Linked DNA regions of Desulfurobacterium sp. TC5-1. The protein of the gene in region 2 interacts with the protein of the main gene of each other region in a pairwise test. Links are inferred from orthologs where the notes say so. Each region holds a gene or a part of one and is shown on either strand. Other genes may lie near its edges.

The links.
Region 1: the proteins of rpe (region 2) and eno interact in binary tests that used the Escherichia coli proteins (3 or more experiments, as listed by UniProt). The link is inferred for Desulfurobacterium sp. TC5-1 from one-to-one orthologs.

What each region holds. Positions count from the first base shown.
Region 1 is NZ_ATXC01000001.1:261,603-270,982, reverse strand. Bases 5,136-8,135 are described here. They hold eno (phosphopyruvate hydratase), read right to left. Parts: upstream 7,278-8,135; coding sequence 5,994-7,277; downstream 5,136-5,993. Other genes in these bases: H153_RS0101375 (biopolymer transporter ExbD), read right to left, coding at 7,737-8,135; tsaE (tRNA (adenosine(37)-N6)-threonylcarbamoyltransferase complex ATPase subunit type 1 TsaE), read right to left, coding at 7,261-7,740; H153_RS0101400 (nucleotidyltransferase domain-containing protein), read right to left, coding at 5,136-5,289. Also shown: H153_RS08955 (SMC family ATPase), read left to right, coding at 1-2,498; H153_RS10125 (hypothetical protein), read left to right, coding at 2,498-2,650; H153_RS0101415 (alginate export family protein), read right to left, coding at 2,685-3,872; H153_RS0101410 (hypothetical protein), read left to right, coding at 4,502-4,747; H153_RS0101405 (DUF2283 domain-containing protein), read left to right, coding at 4,744-4,968; more of H153_RS0101400, read right to left, coding at 5,002-5,135; dapC (succinyldiaminopimelate transaminase), read right to left, coding at 8,138-9,295. UniProt on the Escherichia coli protein: Catalyzes the reversible conversion of 2-phosphoglycerate (2-PG) into phosphoenolpyruvate (PEP). It is essential for the degradation of carbohydrates via glycolysis.
Region 2 is NZ_ATXC01000001.1:916,463-922,013, reverse strand. What follows is about bases 1,066-3,903. They hold rpe (ribulose-phosphate 3-epimerase), read right to left. Parts: upstream 2,891-3,903; coding sequence 2,240-2,890; downstream 1,066-2,239. Other genes in these bases: H153_RS0104695 (hypothetical protein), read right to left, coding at 3,712-3,903; H153_RS0104700 (hypothetical protein), read right to left, coding at 3,361-3,651; H153_RS0104715 (ribose-phosphate pyrophosphokinase), read right to left, coding at 1,274-2,227; glyA (serine hydroxymethyltransferase), read left to right, coding at 1,066-1,223. Outside these bases: more of glyA, read left to right, coding at 1-1,065; more of H153_RS0104695, read right to left, coding at 3,904-4,008; H153_RS0104685 (SLC13 family permease), read left to right, coding at 4,497-5,551. UniProt on the Escherichia coli protein: Catalyzes the reversible epimerization of D-ribulose 5-phosphate to D-xylulose 5-phosphate.

The DNA.
Region 1 (9,380 bases), 660 kb from region 2 along the record:
TTTTAACCGGCGGCAGAGAGTACACCGTCGTCAGGAAGATTACACCAAAAGGCGCTCAGTCTGTTGAGCTTTTCAGGGACGGAAAGAAACTTGCCATGGGCGTTAAGGTTTGTGAAGAGGTTTTAAGAAAAGAGTTAGGCCTTGAACCAGAAATTTTTAAAAATACCGTTTACGTTCCTCAGGGAGAACTTGTTACGTTTCTTGAAGGAACACCAAAGGCAAGGAGAGAAATCCTTAACCGCCTCTTTGGCTTAGAGGAAATAGCCAAAAAGCACGAAACCATAAAAGCTTTTGCAAAACAGATTGAGGTTGAATTCAGCAAGTTTGAATTTCAGCTTCAGCAACTTGAAAACCTGCAGAAAAAGATAATCTCTATTGAAGAGGAAATAAAAGAGCTCGAACGTCAGATAGCAGAAGAAGAAAAAGAAACAATTGAAATGAAAAACCTCCTCTCTCAGCAGCAAAAGGTATTAAAAAGTTTTGAAGAGAAAAAGAGCAGAGTTGAAGCAGTTGAAAAGGAAAAAAGGATATATCAGGAACAGCTTCAAAAGGTTATTTCCGAAATAGAAAAGAAGAAAAAGAAACTGTCCGTTATGGAAGTAGAGGAAAAGAAACTCCCTATGCTAAAGGAAAAGGTGAAACTGCTTCCGGTTCTAAAAGAGATTGAAGATAAAGTATCACAGTTAAAACTTCTGATTGAAAAGAAAAAGAACCTTGAGGAAGGGAAAAAGAGATTTGAGCTTTTAAAGAGGGAATTTTCAAAGAAAAAAGAACGTTTAAAAGTGGTTGAAAGGGAGCTTTCTGAAGCTGCTTTAAAACTTAAAGAAGCAGAAAATGTTTACAAGCAAAAAGTTAATATTTACGAATCCTTAAAAATTTCAAAATCTAAACATGAAAGTCTAAGTGAGAAGTTGTCCTATCTTAAAAAAGAGATAGAAAAGAGAGAAGAAAGATTCAAAAAACTGCCGGCTGTTGATTTAGAGAGTTTAAAAGGACTGATTTCGGAAACTGACAGGGAAATTTCGTCTGTTGAAAAACAGATAGCAGAAACAGAATCACTTATAAAAATGCACAGGGAACGTCTTGAAAAACTTGAAAGTAAAAATATTAACACCTGTCCTATTTGTGGAAGCAAACTTACAGCAGATAAAATAAAAAATCTCATTTCAGAGTCTTCCTCTTTTATAGAAAAGCATAAAGGCACAGTAAAAACACTGCAGAACAAATTAAAGAATCTCAAACTTAAGAAAAAAAGAGAGGAAGAAAATCTAAAAGAGGCAATAGTTTCGCTGAAAGAGAGAGAAAACCTTGAGAAAGAACTTATATCTCTAAAAGAAGAGAGAGATGCTGTTCAAAAAGAACTTGCCAGCCTGAAATTTTCTTATGAAACTTTTGAATCCATTGAAAAAGAAGTTGAATCAATGAAAGAGACAGTTCTATCTTTAAAAAGCTTCATTTCCTCTTTAAACGGTGAAATGTCCCGCCTTAAACCTGAAATAGAAAAGATAGAGGAAGAGTTAAAATTCTTTGATGCTGACCAGGTTGCTAAAAACATAGGTGCGGTTGACGAAAGAATAGCAAACCTTAAAGCTTCCATTTCAGAACTAAAAAGTAGATTTAATATAGATGTTAAAAGCGGCAAGGAATTAAAAAAGGCAATAGAAGAAATTGAAGCAAACAGAAGAGAAATAGAGAGAATAACCGCCTACCTTGAAGCCCGACCGGAAATAGAACAGGAAATAGAACTTCTCTCTAAAGAACTTGAAACTTTAAAAGAAAAGTTGAAAAACTGTGAAGAAAAGATAAAGGACATCGGCTACGACGAAAGAGAACATGAAACGATCAAAAAAACAGTAGAAGATAGCGAAGAAAAACTTTCAGAAGCTTTAAAAGCTTTAAATCAAAAGAGAGGAACCTTAACGGAGAAAAGAGAAACACTCGCAGCGACAAAAAAAGAGATAGAAGAACTCCTTCAGGTAAAGGATAGAATAAAGGTTTTAAAGAGCGCTTACGACGTTATAAAACAGGTAGAAGCTGGATTTCACCCTTCCACGGGATTTGTGACAGAACTAAGGCAACAACTTCTTCCGGAAATAGCCAGCATCTGCAAAAACATATTTTCTGAATTTAACTTCGACTTTAGTGAAATAACAATAAGTGAAGATTTAACGGTAGAATTTGGTATTCCGGGACAGGGTGTTGTTACTCTTGATCAACTCTCTGGAGGACAAAAAGTTGCCTTTGCCCTTGCCCTTCGGTTTGCCCTGGCAAGGAAATTCATGTCAAAGTTTGAACTGCTTATACTTGATGAACCTACGATTCACCTTGACGATGAAAGAAAGAGAGAGCTTGCCGACATACTGCTTGATTTAAAAGGAAAAATTCCACAGATGGTTGTTGTAACACATGATCCGGAACTTGAAGTTGCAGGTGATAAAATTATACGTGTTGAAAAGACAGCAAACGGTTCAACAATAAAACTTGCAGAAGGTGAGTGATGACAAAGAAGAGCAAGATAAGAACAGCCATACAGGTTTTTTCCATTATTCTGTTGGTGCGGGATGCCATGATTTTCTACAAGAAAAACAAGAAATCAATACAGACAATATACAAAGCCGGTAAAAGACTTCTTCAGAAGAAGAGAACATAACATTTGAAAAGAGGGGGACATTCCCCCCTCCAAATTAGAATCTTACGTTCATCGTAATTTCGCCTTTTGTCCCGGTTGTATCTACATTTGTTAAAGTGTAGGACTTGTCAGGCATAATCACGTAAACGCCGGCGAAGAAGGAAACATTCTTTGTATATTTATATGAAGCGGTAAAGTCAACTTCCTGTCCGGCAGTTGTACTTCCTATGTCTGTCTTTACATAGTGGTACTGAACGCCGACCTTCGTTTTTGCAAGAGGTTTAAATGAAAGCTTAACATAAGTGTCCTTCGCTCCTATTCCCCTGCCAACAAAACCTGTGTAGTAATCACCAAGGCCTAAGAACTTATGCCCGGCCCAGTAGAGAGGATTAAGGCTTTCAACATCCGCCGTCGTTCCATCATCACCAGAGTAGAACTCATATCCAACCTCTGCCCCCCAGCTCTTCTGCCCCAACTTTGCAGAAACGTTGTAGAAAGAACCGTCATAACTGCTTCCGGCAGCTGTATCACCGCCCTGTTTTGCGTACTCAAGGTTTAATCCTAACTTTCCAAAACCAGTTCCAAATGCAGGCGAAATCCTCACGTAAGCTGTCCAGGGCCTGGTCTTTACGTTAAAATCAATATACTCAAACTCATAGCTTCCGCCTAATCCAAATGTCTTCATGTTGCCCTGCCATGAAAGTGCAGCAAGGTTTTCATCTGCAGTTCCTACTGTGTCATCATCTATACGGCTTCCAAAACCTATAAGTTTCCCTGCGCTTGTATTATAAGCGATTAATATACCGTCAAGAGAAAGACCGGTATTTGCATAGTTTTTGTTGCAGATAAACCTTCCTATACCGAGAGTTACTTCCTGCCGTCCAACTTTAACAGTACTTCCTAAAAAGTTTTCAAACTGAACATACGCTTCATGTATTGAAACCTGACTGCCTTCAACGTTAGAAGACGTTCCAAACGCTGATGCCTCTCCCCAAGTTCCAGCATACTGTGGAACAAACTTTAAAGATACACCCTGCCCTAAATTTACATCAAACTTGAGTCTTGCCCTTTCGTAGACTCTTCCATCGGTATTCCAATCGTTCGCCGTTGCATTCAGGGTGGTTGCACCCATTAAGAACATCGTCCTTGATTCACCACCAATCTTTACCTCTGCAGCAGCTTTTGCAGTTGCTCCAAAACCTGTAAGAAGCGTGATCAGCGTGAACGTAAGAAGCTTCCTCATCATATCCTCCTTAATATAAAGCTATTTTAATGTAGATTATATCAAACTTACCTAAGTATGCAATAAAGTTAATGATTTGAATCGCAATTTTAAAAACACTTTTTTTTATATAAGGCAAATACTATGGCAGGCATACTCATCGGATTTAAGTACTTTTCCACTTTGTTAGTATTACAAGCACCCCTTTCCCGTCATTCTGAGCGAAGCGAAGAATCTCATCCTATTACCATAGACTCTTCGGCGCACAGCACCTCAGAGTGACAAAAAGGAAATGTCATTCTGAGCGAAGCGAAGAATCTCCCACCCGAACCCAGCGAAGAATCTCTTAGATCCTTCGGACTCTGTCCTCAGGATGACAAGAAAAACAGAATTATTCTGAACGCCCCTTCCCGTCATCCTGAGCGTTAGCGAAGGATCTGAGACTCTTCGGTGCACAGCACTTCAGAGTGACGAAAAGAGAGTGCCATTCTAAGCACAGCGAAGAACCTTCCTGATATCTGTTATAATGTATCTTATAAGTTTCAAGCGGCAACTGCTCTCTTATCCAGCTCCTAAACGATAATATTTATTCGACACTTGAGGAAATTAATGTGCGAAGAATAAACATACATCCACATTTAAAAATGAGAATGGAAGAAAGAGGAGTAACCCTTGAAGAAATAAAAATAACTCTTGAAAAAGGATTCAATGCGTCCAATGCAAAACCTGGAACTTATGGTAAGACCTTTGTTTTTTCCTATAATAAAAGATGGTGCAATAAATTTTTTCCGGAGAAAGAAGTAACCGTTTATTATAAAGTGATAGATGGAGAAATCATTGTTCTAACCGTTATAGCACGGTATGGAAAGTTTTCTGGAACGGAGGAAAAAATATGAGATTTGAATATGACGAAAAAAGGGACTTACTGTATATACGCTTTGGGGAACCGGGAACAAAAGTATTCAAAACTTTTACCGTTACACCCGGAGTTTACGTGGATGTGGATGAAAAGGGAAATCTCTTAGGAATTGAAATAATAGATGCTTCCGAAGTTATGGGTGAAAAGATAGAATTTACCTTCCCGGCATTGTCGGTAAAGAAAGCAGTCGGCCAGTGAACGTCAAATAGGAAAATTTCCGGGAACTTTCTTTTAGACACCGATCATTTCCTTCTTAACATTTTCTTTTACAAAAGGATTAAGTGAATCGTAAAGCCCCAGATCAACGTTTCTGTTCAGTTCATTTTTCAGGAAATTTCGGGCACCGGCAATTTTAAAACCGTTTTTTTTCTTCATTTTTAGAATAACTATATCAACATCACTATTTTCAGTACATTCACCCCTTGCTACCGAACCAAAAATCGCTATCTCTTCTATCCCGTAAACTTCCTGGAGTTTCTTTTTTAAACCCCTGAGCTTCACCAAAATCTCGTCTCTCACACTTATCACCTGAATAAGGTTTTCATTAATAAAATATAAAAAAAAGCAAGCCTTTCTGTCATCCTGCGGGCGCAGCCTGAAGGAGCTTTTTCAAGCATCCAGATTCTTCGGCCACTTTGTGGCCTCAGAATGACAAAGGAAACGTCATCCTGAGCGCCCCTTCCCGTCATTCTGAGCGCCTTTCCCTGTCATTCTGAGCGTTTCTTTTCTGTCATTCTGAGCGAAGCGAAGAATCTCACCCTGATAGTAAGACCCCGAGACTTCATTTCATTCACACAGATTCTTCGGCTACTACGTAGCCTCAGAATGACAATAAAAAACCATTCTGAGCGCCCTTTCCCGTCATTCTGAGCGAAGCGAAGAATCTCCCACCCGAACCCAGCGAAGAGCTTCATAGATCCTTCGGACTCTGTCCTCAGGATGACAAGAAAAACAGAATTATTCTGAGCGCCCCTTCCCTGTCATTCTGAGCGAAGCGAAGAATCTCATCCTATTACCATAGACTCTTCGGCGCACAGCACCTCAGAGTGACAAAAAGGAAACGTCATTCTGAGCGAAGCGAAGAATCTCCCACCCGAACCCAGCGAAGAATCTCTTAGATCCTTCGGACTCTGTCCTCAGGATGACAATATTGACCGGGATGATGGGAAAAATATCTGAGGAGGTAACTTTTTAGAACGCCGGGCAGAAAGCCCGGCAATATTTTAAAGATTGTAAAACACGTCCATTCCTTTATAAACAGCGTTTCCGTTAAGGATTTCTTCAATCCTTAAAAGCTGATTGTATTTTGCGTTTCTTTCACTTCTGGCTGGCGCGCCTGTTTTTATTTGACCTGAGTTAACCGCAACAGCAAGGTCAGCTATAAACGGATCTTCCGTTTCTCCTGAACGGTGAGATATAACTGTAGTGTAGTTTGCCCTTTTAGCCATCTCAATAGCGTCAAGGGTTTCCGTTACGGTACCTATCTGGTTAAGCTTTATAAGAATTGAGTTGGCGAAACCGTCCTTTATCCCGAGTGCCAGCAGTTCTGTATTTGTTACGAAAACGTCATCACCTACAAGCTGAACTCTATTTCCAAGAGCCGCAGTTAGAAGTTTCCATCCTTCATAGTCGTTTTCGGCCATTCCGTCTTCAATGCTTATTATCGGATACTTGTCAACAAGATTTCTGTAAAAGTCTATAAGCTCTTCCCTTTTAAGAGTTTTACCTTCGCCTGAAAGTTCATAAACGCCGTCACCTTTGTAAAACTCTGAAGATGCAGCATCAAGCGCAAGCATAACATCTTCACCGGGCACGTATCCGGCATCTTCTATAGCCTTCATTATCACCTGAATTGCTTCTTCGTTTGAAGAAAGATTCGGTGCAAAACCACCTTCGTCACCAACGTTTGTTGAGTGTCCCATTTCTCTTAAAACTTTCTTAAGCGTGTGGTATATCTCAACACCCATTCTGAGGGATTCGGCAAATGTTTCACCGCCTACAGGCATTATCATGAATTCCTGAATGTCAACGTTGTTATCAGCATGAACGCCTCCGTTGAGGATGTTCATCATAGGAACCGGAAGCTCTTTTGCATTAACGCCACCTATGTATTTAAAAAGTGGCAGGTCAAGTTCAAGAGCAGAAGCTCTACAAACTGCCATTGAAACGCCAAGTATTGCATTTGCACCGAATCTGCTCTTGTTCTCCGTTCCATCAAGTTCAATCATAAGTCTATCTATGTTTGTCTGATCTGTTGATTCAAGACCTATAAGTGCAGGTGCTATTTCCTGATTCACGTTGTTAACGGCTTTCAAAACACCTTTTCCAAGGTATCTTTTTGGATCCTTATCTCTTAACTCAAGAGCTTCTCTCTCACCAGTTGATGCACCGCTTGGCACTGCCGCTCTTCCAACAACTCCCGTTTCAAGTGTAACTTCCACCTCTACCGTTGGGTTTCCTCTTGAATCAAGTATTTCCCTTGCCCTCACGTCAACTATTCTGGACATTTTCTCCTCCAAAAAGTTTTTCTATCTCTTTCAGTATCTTTTCATTTCCCGAAATCGTAAAAATTCTACCACTATTTTCCTGATGACACTCTATTTTTAGCTTTTCAAAAGGACATCCTTCAAGTATCTCTTCTGCAATTTCCGGCCATTCAATTACCTTCACTCTGCCGTCAAAAAGATACTCTTCAATACCGACAGGTTCCAAATCTTCAACAGACGAAAGCCTGTAAAGGTCAACGTGTACCAGTTTATCACCGTACTCCTGAATTATGATAAACGACGGGCTTGACACCTCTTCCGGTGAAATTCCAAGACCCTCAGCGATACCTTTGGTAATGCAGGTCTTACCGCAGCCAAGGTCTCCGTAAAGCAGGACAATAGTCCCTTCAGGAATAACTTTTCCTATGATTTTTCCCAAACGATGAGTGTCTTTGGCGGAAGGTACATACACTCTCAAAATCAACGTTCCGTCCTCTCACCAACAAGGGAAATTGTTGTGAAATTTGCTTTCCTTAGGCCGTCTATCACCTGAAACACATACATGTAGGGAGTCTCTCTATCCGCTCTTATGTAAACCCGCTCATTTTTCTTTAAAAGGGGTATAACCTGGCTTATATTTGTGTACGTTTTACCGTTGTAAAATATTTTTCCCCATTTATCTATCAGTATTTTATTTACTTTCTCATATTTGTTATAGCTTATTGGAGCCCCGCCTTTTGGAACGTGAATCTTAACTTCACCACCGGACATAAACTCGGTACTGACGGCAAGAAATATAACAAGCATAAGCGTAAGGTCAAGAATAGGTGAAAGTATAATTTGAGCAATGGGTTTTCTCCTGGTGGCTCTAAGGTTCAATCTCAGCTCCTCTTAATCGTTCTATGAGCTTCCTTCCACACCTTTACGGCTTCCCGGCACTCTTCCACCGACGGAACAAGGGCAATTCTGAAAAATCCTTCACCGCCGTTTCCGAAAAATTCACCCGGTGAAATCACTATACCGTATTTTAACAGATGAAGCGCGTAATCTTTTGATGAGACACCCTCAGGAACCTTTACCCAGAAGTAAAAAGTTGCTTTTACGTCTAAAAATTCAAGCCCTTCATTTTTAAAAAACTCTTCAAAGATTTCCTTCTTTTTCCTGAAAATTTCCCTTCTCTCTTCAACGTGCTTTTCATCTTTCCACGCTTCCCTTGCACCAATTTGAATAAATTCCGGTGAACCAACGCCGAAAGACGAGCGAAAACGGAGGTATTCTTTTATGATTTTATCATCGCCGGCTACAAAACCACTCCTATAACCAGTCATTCCGCTTCTCTTTGATAAAGAATGGAAAACCACAACATTTTCTTTTCCAACCTGAAGGGCTGACGGCGGCTTATCTTCAAAATATATCTCTGTGTAACATTCGTCTGAACATAGAATAATGTCGTATTCTCTGCATATTTCATAAATATCTTTAAGATAACTCATCGGTGCCACAGCACCTGTCGGATTATGGGGATAATTTATCCAGACTATCTTTGTCTCTTCTAAAATAGAAGGTTCAACTCTATCAAGCCTTAACAGAAAACCGTCTTCATACTTAAGCGTCAGCGGTGTTGGAGTGCCGCCGGCAAAGAGAGTTCCCCTCTCATAAACAGGATACGCAGGCGTTCCGTATATAACCCTTTTCTTTTCAGACTCTTCCTCTATAAAAACAAGCGGAAAGTGGAATATCGCCTCTTTTGAACCGGCAGACGGAATTATTTCTGTCTCAGGATCAAGCTTTACACCAAAGCGGTTTTCAAACCATACACTTACAGCTTCCCGTAAATCCTTTCTTCCTTTAACGGTAGGATATTGGGACACTTCAGGTACAGCATTTCTAACCGCTTCCCTTATGAAAGGTGCCGTCGGCTCCTTCGGATCGCCAGTTCCAAAATCGTATATTTTTTTTCCCTGCTTCCTTAATTCCTCTTTAGCTTTTATAAGCTCATCCATAGGATAAGGTTTCATAGCCTTTAATACTTTATTCATGCCACCACCCAATTACTAAAAGATTAGCAAAATTGTAGAATAGAAGCTCCGTTAAAACAACCTGCAAAAAGCGTGAAGTGAACAA
Region 2 (5,551 bases):
TTGAGGCGCTTAAGTGTGAGTACAGGCGTCAGAATGAACATCTTGAGCTCATTGCTTCTGAAAACTTCACAAGTGAAGCTGTTATGGAAGCTCAAGGTTCAGTTCTTACAAATAAGTATGCTGAAGGACTTCCGGGAAAAAGATACTACGGTGGATGTGAATGTGTAGATATCGTTGAGAAGCTTGCAATTGAAAGGTGTAAAAAACTTTTCGGTGCCGAGCACGTAAACGTTCAGCCCCATTCCGGTTCTCAGGCGAATCAAGCTGTTTACCTTGCCGTTCTAAAGCCGGGCGATACGATTCTCTCAATGAACCTTTCTCACGGTGGACACCTTTCTCACGGTTCACCTGTAAACATGACAGGTAAGTACTTTAAGGTTGTTCAGTACGGTGTCAGGAAAGACACTGAAACGATAGACTTTGACCAGGTTGCCCAGCTTGCAAGAGAACATAAGCCAAAACTTATAATCTGCGGTGCTTCTGCGTATCCGAGAATTATAGACTTTGATAAATTTAGAGAGATCGCTGACGAGGTTGGTGCTTATCTCATGGCTGACATAGCTCACATTGCCGGTCTTGTCGTTACCGGACTTCATCCTTCACCGATGGAAGCCTGCCACTTCGTTACAACGACAACACACAAGACACTCAGAGGACCCCGCGGTGGCGTTACAATGTGTAAGGCAGAGTTTGGTAAGGAGATAGACAAGGCTGTGTTCCCGGGACTTCAGGGTGGTCCTCTCATGCACGTCATAGCTGCTAAGGCCGTTGCTTTCAAAGAAGCGATGACACCGGAATTTAAGGCTTATCAGGAACAGGTTGTTCTTAACGCAAAAGCTATAGCTGAGGAACTTCAGAAGGAAGGGTTCAGAATCGTATCCGGCGGAACAGATAACCATCTTATGCTTGTTGACCTTACAGATAAAGGTATTACAGGAAAAGAGGCAGAAGCTGCTCTTGGAAAGGCTAACATTACGGTTAACAAAAATACAATTCCTTTTGATACAAGAAGTCCATTTGTTACAAGTGGTATAAGGATAGGTACTCCTGCCGTAACGACAAGAGGTATTAAAGAACAGGAAGCAAGGAGAATTGCTCAGCTAATTGCAACTGTTCTTAAGAACATCAATGACGATGCTGTGATAGCAAAGGTTAGAGAAGAAGTTATTGAAATTTGCGGGAAGCACCCGCTCTACCCTGAAATGGCATCACTCTATCAGTAAGAATTTGATTTTTATTTGTGGAGGGCGGGCTTTTAAGCCCGCCTTTTTTGTTAGAAGTTGAACATTTTGCTGACTGATTCACCAAAGTGAATTCTTCTTATTGCTTCTGCAAGCATGCCTGATATAGAGAGAACCTTTGCACCTTCAAATGCTTTATCGCCAAGAGGAATGGTGTCTGTAACAACAACCTCTTTCAGGACACCTTCTTTAACAGCTTTTGACAGCCTTTCAACGGCAGGTCCTGAAAATACGGGATGTGTACATGTTGCGTAAACTTCAGTAGCGCCCCTTTCTTTTATTGCCTTTGCGGCGTTGACGATTGTTCCGGCAGTATCTATGATGTCATCGATGATGATTGCCTTCTTTCCTTCAACTTCACCTATGATGTTCATAACCTCTGCAACGTTTGGTTTGGGTCTTCTTTTGTCTATTATTGCAATCGGTGCGTTAAATACCTTTGCAAAGTTTCTCGCCCTGGCAACGCCACCAATGTCAGGTGACACGACAACCGTATCTTCTTCATCAAAGCCAAGTCTTAAGAAGTAGTCTGCAAGAACCGGTCTTGCTTCGAGGTGATCAACAGGCAGGTCAAAAAAGCCTTCTACCTGCTTTGCGTGAAGGTCAACGACAACTATGTGGTTAACGCCGGCAACACTAATAATATCTGCAAGTAAACGTGCGGAGATAGGATCTCTTGGATTAACTTTTCTATCCTGTCTTCCGTAAGCAAAATAAGGAATTACGGCTGTTATTCTTCCTGCAGAGGCCCTCTTGAGCGCGTCTGCAAGCAGAAGTAGTTCCATTATGTAATCATTGGAAGGACTGCACAGAGGTTGGATGATAAAAACATCGTCGTCTCTGACGCTCTCGTTAAGTACAACCTGAATTTCGCCGTCGCTGAACCTTCCTACGGTGACATTGGCAAGAGGAATTCCAAGGTGTCCTGCAACGGCTTTTGCAAGTTCTGGGTTTGCGTTTCCTGTAATCAGTTTTACCTGATTCATTGATACCTCCATCTATCCGATTAATTGTTTAAATTTCTTTACATTTTCTTCTATATTACCTTTAAACACGGCTGAACCTGCAACTGCAACTTCAACGCCGGCGGCGATTATTTCGGAAACGTTATCAAGCTTTACGCCGCCGTCTATCTCTATTAGAAATTTTAAGTCTTTTTCCTCTTTCCACTTTTTTAGCTTTTTAACCTTTTCAAGTGTTTGTGGAATGAACTTTTGACCGCCAAATCCCGGGTTTACAGACATTACGAGAACAAAATCAACAAAGGGCAGGATGTCTGTTAGAAATTCCACCGGAGTTGCAGGATTTATAACAACGCCTGCTTTTTTATCCAATTCTTTTATCATTGATACAGTTCTATGGAGGTGAATCGAAGCTTCAAAGTGAACAGATATCCAGTCAGCGCCGGCATCGGCGAAGGCTTTCACGTACTTTTCGGGCTCTACTATCATAAGATGAACGTCAAGGGGCTTATCAGTGACTTTTCTTATGGATTCTACAACGCAGGGGCCTATGGTGATGTTTGGAACAAAACGGCCGTCCATCACATCAACATGAATGACGTCTGCGCCTGCCTGCACAGCCTTTTTAATGTCTCTTTCCAGGTTTGCAAAATCTGCCGAGAGGATGGAAGGGGCAAGTAGAGCCATTTAAAACCTCCAATAACTATTCTACATCAGAGAGTCAGATACCTGAATTATAGATAATGTTTCAGTAGTATGACAGTCTTCGTCTAAAAATTTGTAAAAATGTCGGTGTTGATTATTGACACCGGAGAAGGAAATGCCTATATTATTCACCGTCAAGGTTCCCCGGTAGCTCAGCGGGTAGAGCGGGTGGCTGTTAACCACCAGGTCGCTGGTTCGAGGCCGGCCCGGGGAGCCATTTTTTATTTAGAATATACAAAAACAAAAAGAAATGGAACAACGTATCATTACATGTAATTACATATCACTCTTCCAAAATCCAAAGTCTTTCAATAAATATTAGAGTTTTATAAAAAAGGGTGTTCCGTTTTTCCGTGAATGGTGTCCAAAAACGTGATATATCACGTGATATTTCACTTTGCAATCAAAATAGTTAAGCAGCCAAGAAGTGTCATGAAGATGTCCATTGATGGCTAAATAAAAGTGAAACATATGCCAATAGCTGCGCCAACAATAAAGTGAAGTGCCCTGTTGCTTTCGTATTGGAATATGAAAGGGACGGAACATCTGTGGGAGGAGAAAAATTCTTCAAGCTGTTCTTTTTCCTCCTGAGATAGGGCGGAGAAGCTGAGCCTGAATAGGATTTTCGGTCTGCTCCAGCGCTGGCGAACCTGTTCAACGCCGTTTTCAAACGTTACGGCGATTACAGGATCCATGTATTCTTTGGTTATTTCTACTTCCGGAGAGATAGGCAGGATATCCATATACGCTCCCGGCTTCTTTTATTCCCTTTGAAATTGGGCTTGGCCGGGAGTAGATGCTGTTTACTGTGGCGATTGAACGGGAAATTCTTGAAAAATAGTAAGGTCAATGCCGAGGCGTTTCATTAGGTCCAAAAAATAGTCAAGCAGTTCAGGCTGCTTTTCTGCTATGCGGGCATAAATCTTAGGTAAGTATTTTTTGTCAATGGCCCTTACTTCTTCTCCGTCAAGTTTTACTCTAAAATACCAAAAATCCTCAAGATCTGCTAAAACACTAAGCCGGTTTTCAGGCTCAACTTCCTCTACCCAGCCTTTCAAGAAGTCTTCGTATTTCTCTACTCTCTCTCTGTATGTCCTCATTGAGCGGTATCTCCTCTATAAGATCTCCTTTTTCATAAAGCCTGTTATGTTTCCACATTCCCCAGTTCTTAAATATATCCAATTCATGTTCCTGGAGCTTTATATAACAATTCTGTTGAACTCTGCCTCAGGGGAAATTAATAGAGCTACTTTATCAACGTGAGCCAAGGTTTGAAGGAATTTTAGTTACAAATTAGTTTTCCCTTAAATATCAATTTGGAAAAGGTCTCCCTGGAAGGTCAGAAAGGATGTTTTAGTGACTACAAAACTAAGATCAAGGATAATATCTCAAGTTTTGATTGCGGGTAATGGATTGCTCCACCGCAAGCGGCTGGGAGAGAATTTCCGTGCAGGAGGATATTTCCAGCGATGACGATGTAAAGATGGGACAAATAGATGATGAGCATTACAAATATGTTTTAATTGCATTCCCTGAACTTCTTTTAATGTATTAAAATAATGGTAATTGGCGTTCAGGAGACAGATTTATGGGTATTCAGGCGTTAATCCTATTTGCCTCTATTGCCGTTTTAATTTTTTTCCTTTATAAGGAAACATTTCATCCGGCCGCTTCGTTTACCATAGTTGTTTCCTTCCTTGTTGTAGTTGGAATCTTAACGCCCCATCAGGCGCTTTCCGGATTTTCTAATGAACAGATTGCCCTTATAGCGCTTTTACTTGTTGTTAGTTCTATAATTAAAAACTTCCGTATAACTGGCTACATTTTTAGCAGGTTGATGGATGAGAGTCTCTCTTATAAGAGATTTCTTTTACGTTTGATGGGAACGGTTTCCTTTTTTTCTGCATTTTTGAACAATACACCGATAGTTGCTGCGTTAATTCCCTACGTCTATAATTGGGGAAAAAAGAAAGGAATTTCACCTTCCAAATTGCTGATTCCCCTTTCTTACGCTGCGATTTTAGGAGGAACGGTTACCCTTATAGGTACCTCAACAAACCTTGTCGTTAATGGTCTTGCCGTTAATGCGGGATTGAAGCCTCTTAAAATTTTTGATTTCAGCTATGTGGGTATTCCTGCTGTTATGGCTGGTATTGCTTATATGCTAATTTGGGGACACAGATTGCTTCCTGATAGAAAGGATGCCGTATCTGCGTTTCTTGAGAAGAAAAAAGAGTATCTTGTCGAGACAATTGTTCCGGAAGGTTCCAACATAGCCGGTAAAACGGTTGAAGAGGCAAGGTTAAGGAATCTTAAAGGGCTTTTCCTGGTTGAAATTATAAGGGAAAAAGAGAGAATAACACCTGTTTCACCGAAAGACGTCATAAAGGAGAACGATGTTCTTATCTTTGCCGGCGAAACAGAAAGAATAATTGAGCTTGTTAACGGTGAGAATGGATTCAAATTACCGCCTGTCTGTTCTTTTGGCGACGATAAGGTGGAGCTTGTTGAAGCTCTTGTTCCACAGAATTCTTCTCTCATTGGTAAGAAGGTAAAGGAGACGAATTTCAGAGGGCGGTTTGATGCGGCAATTGTTGCTGTTCACAGGAATGGTGAAAGGCTAAAAGGTAAGATAGGAAACAT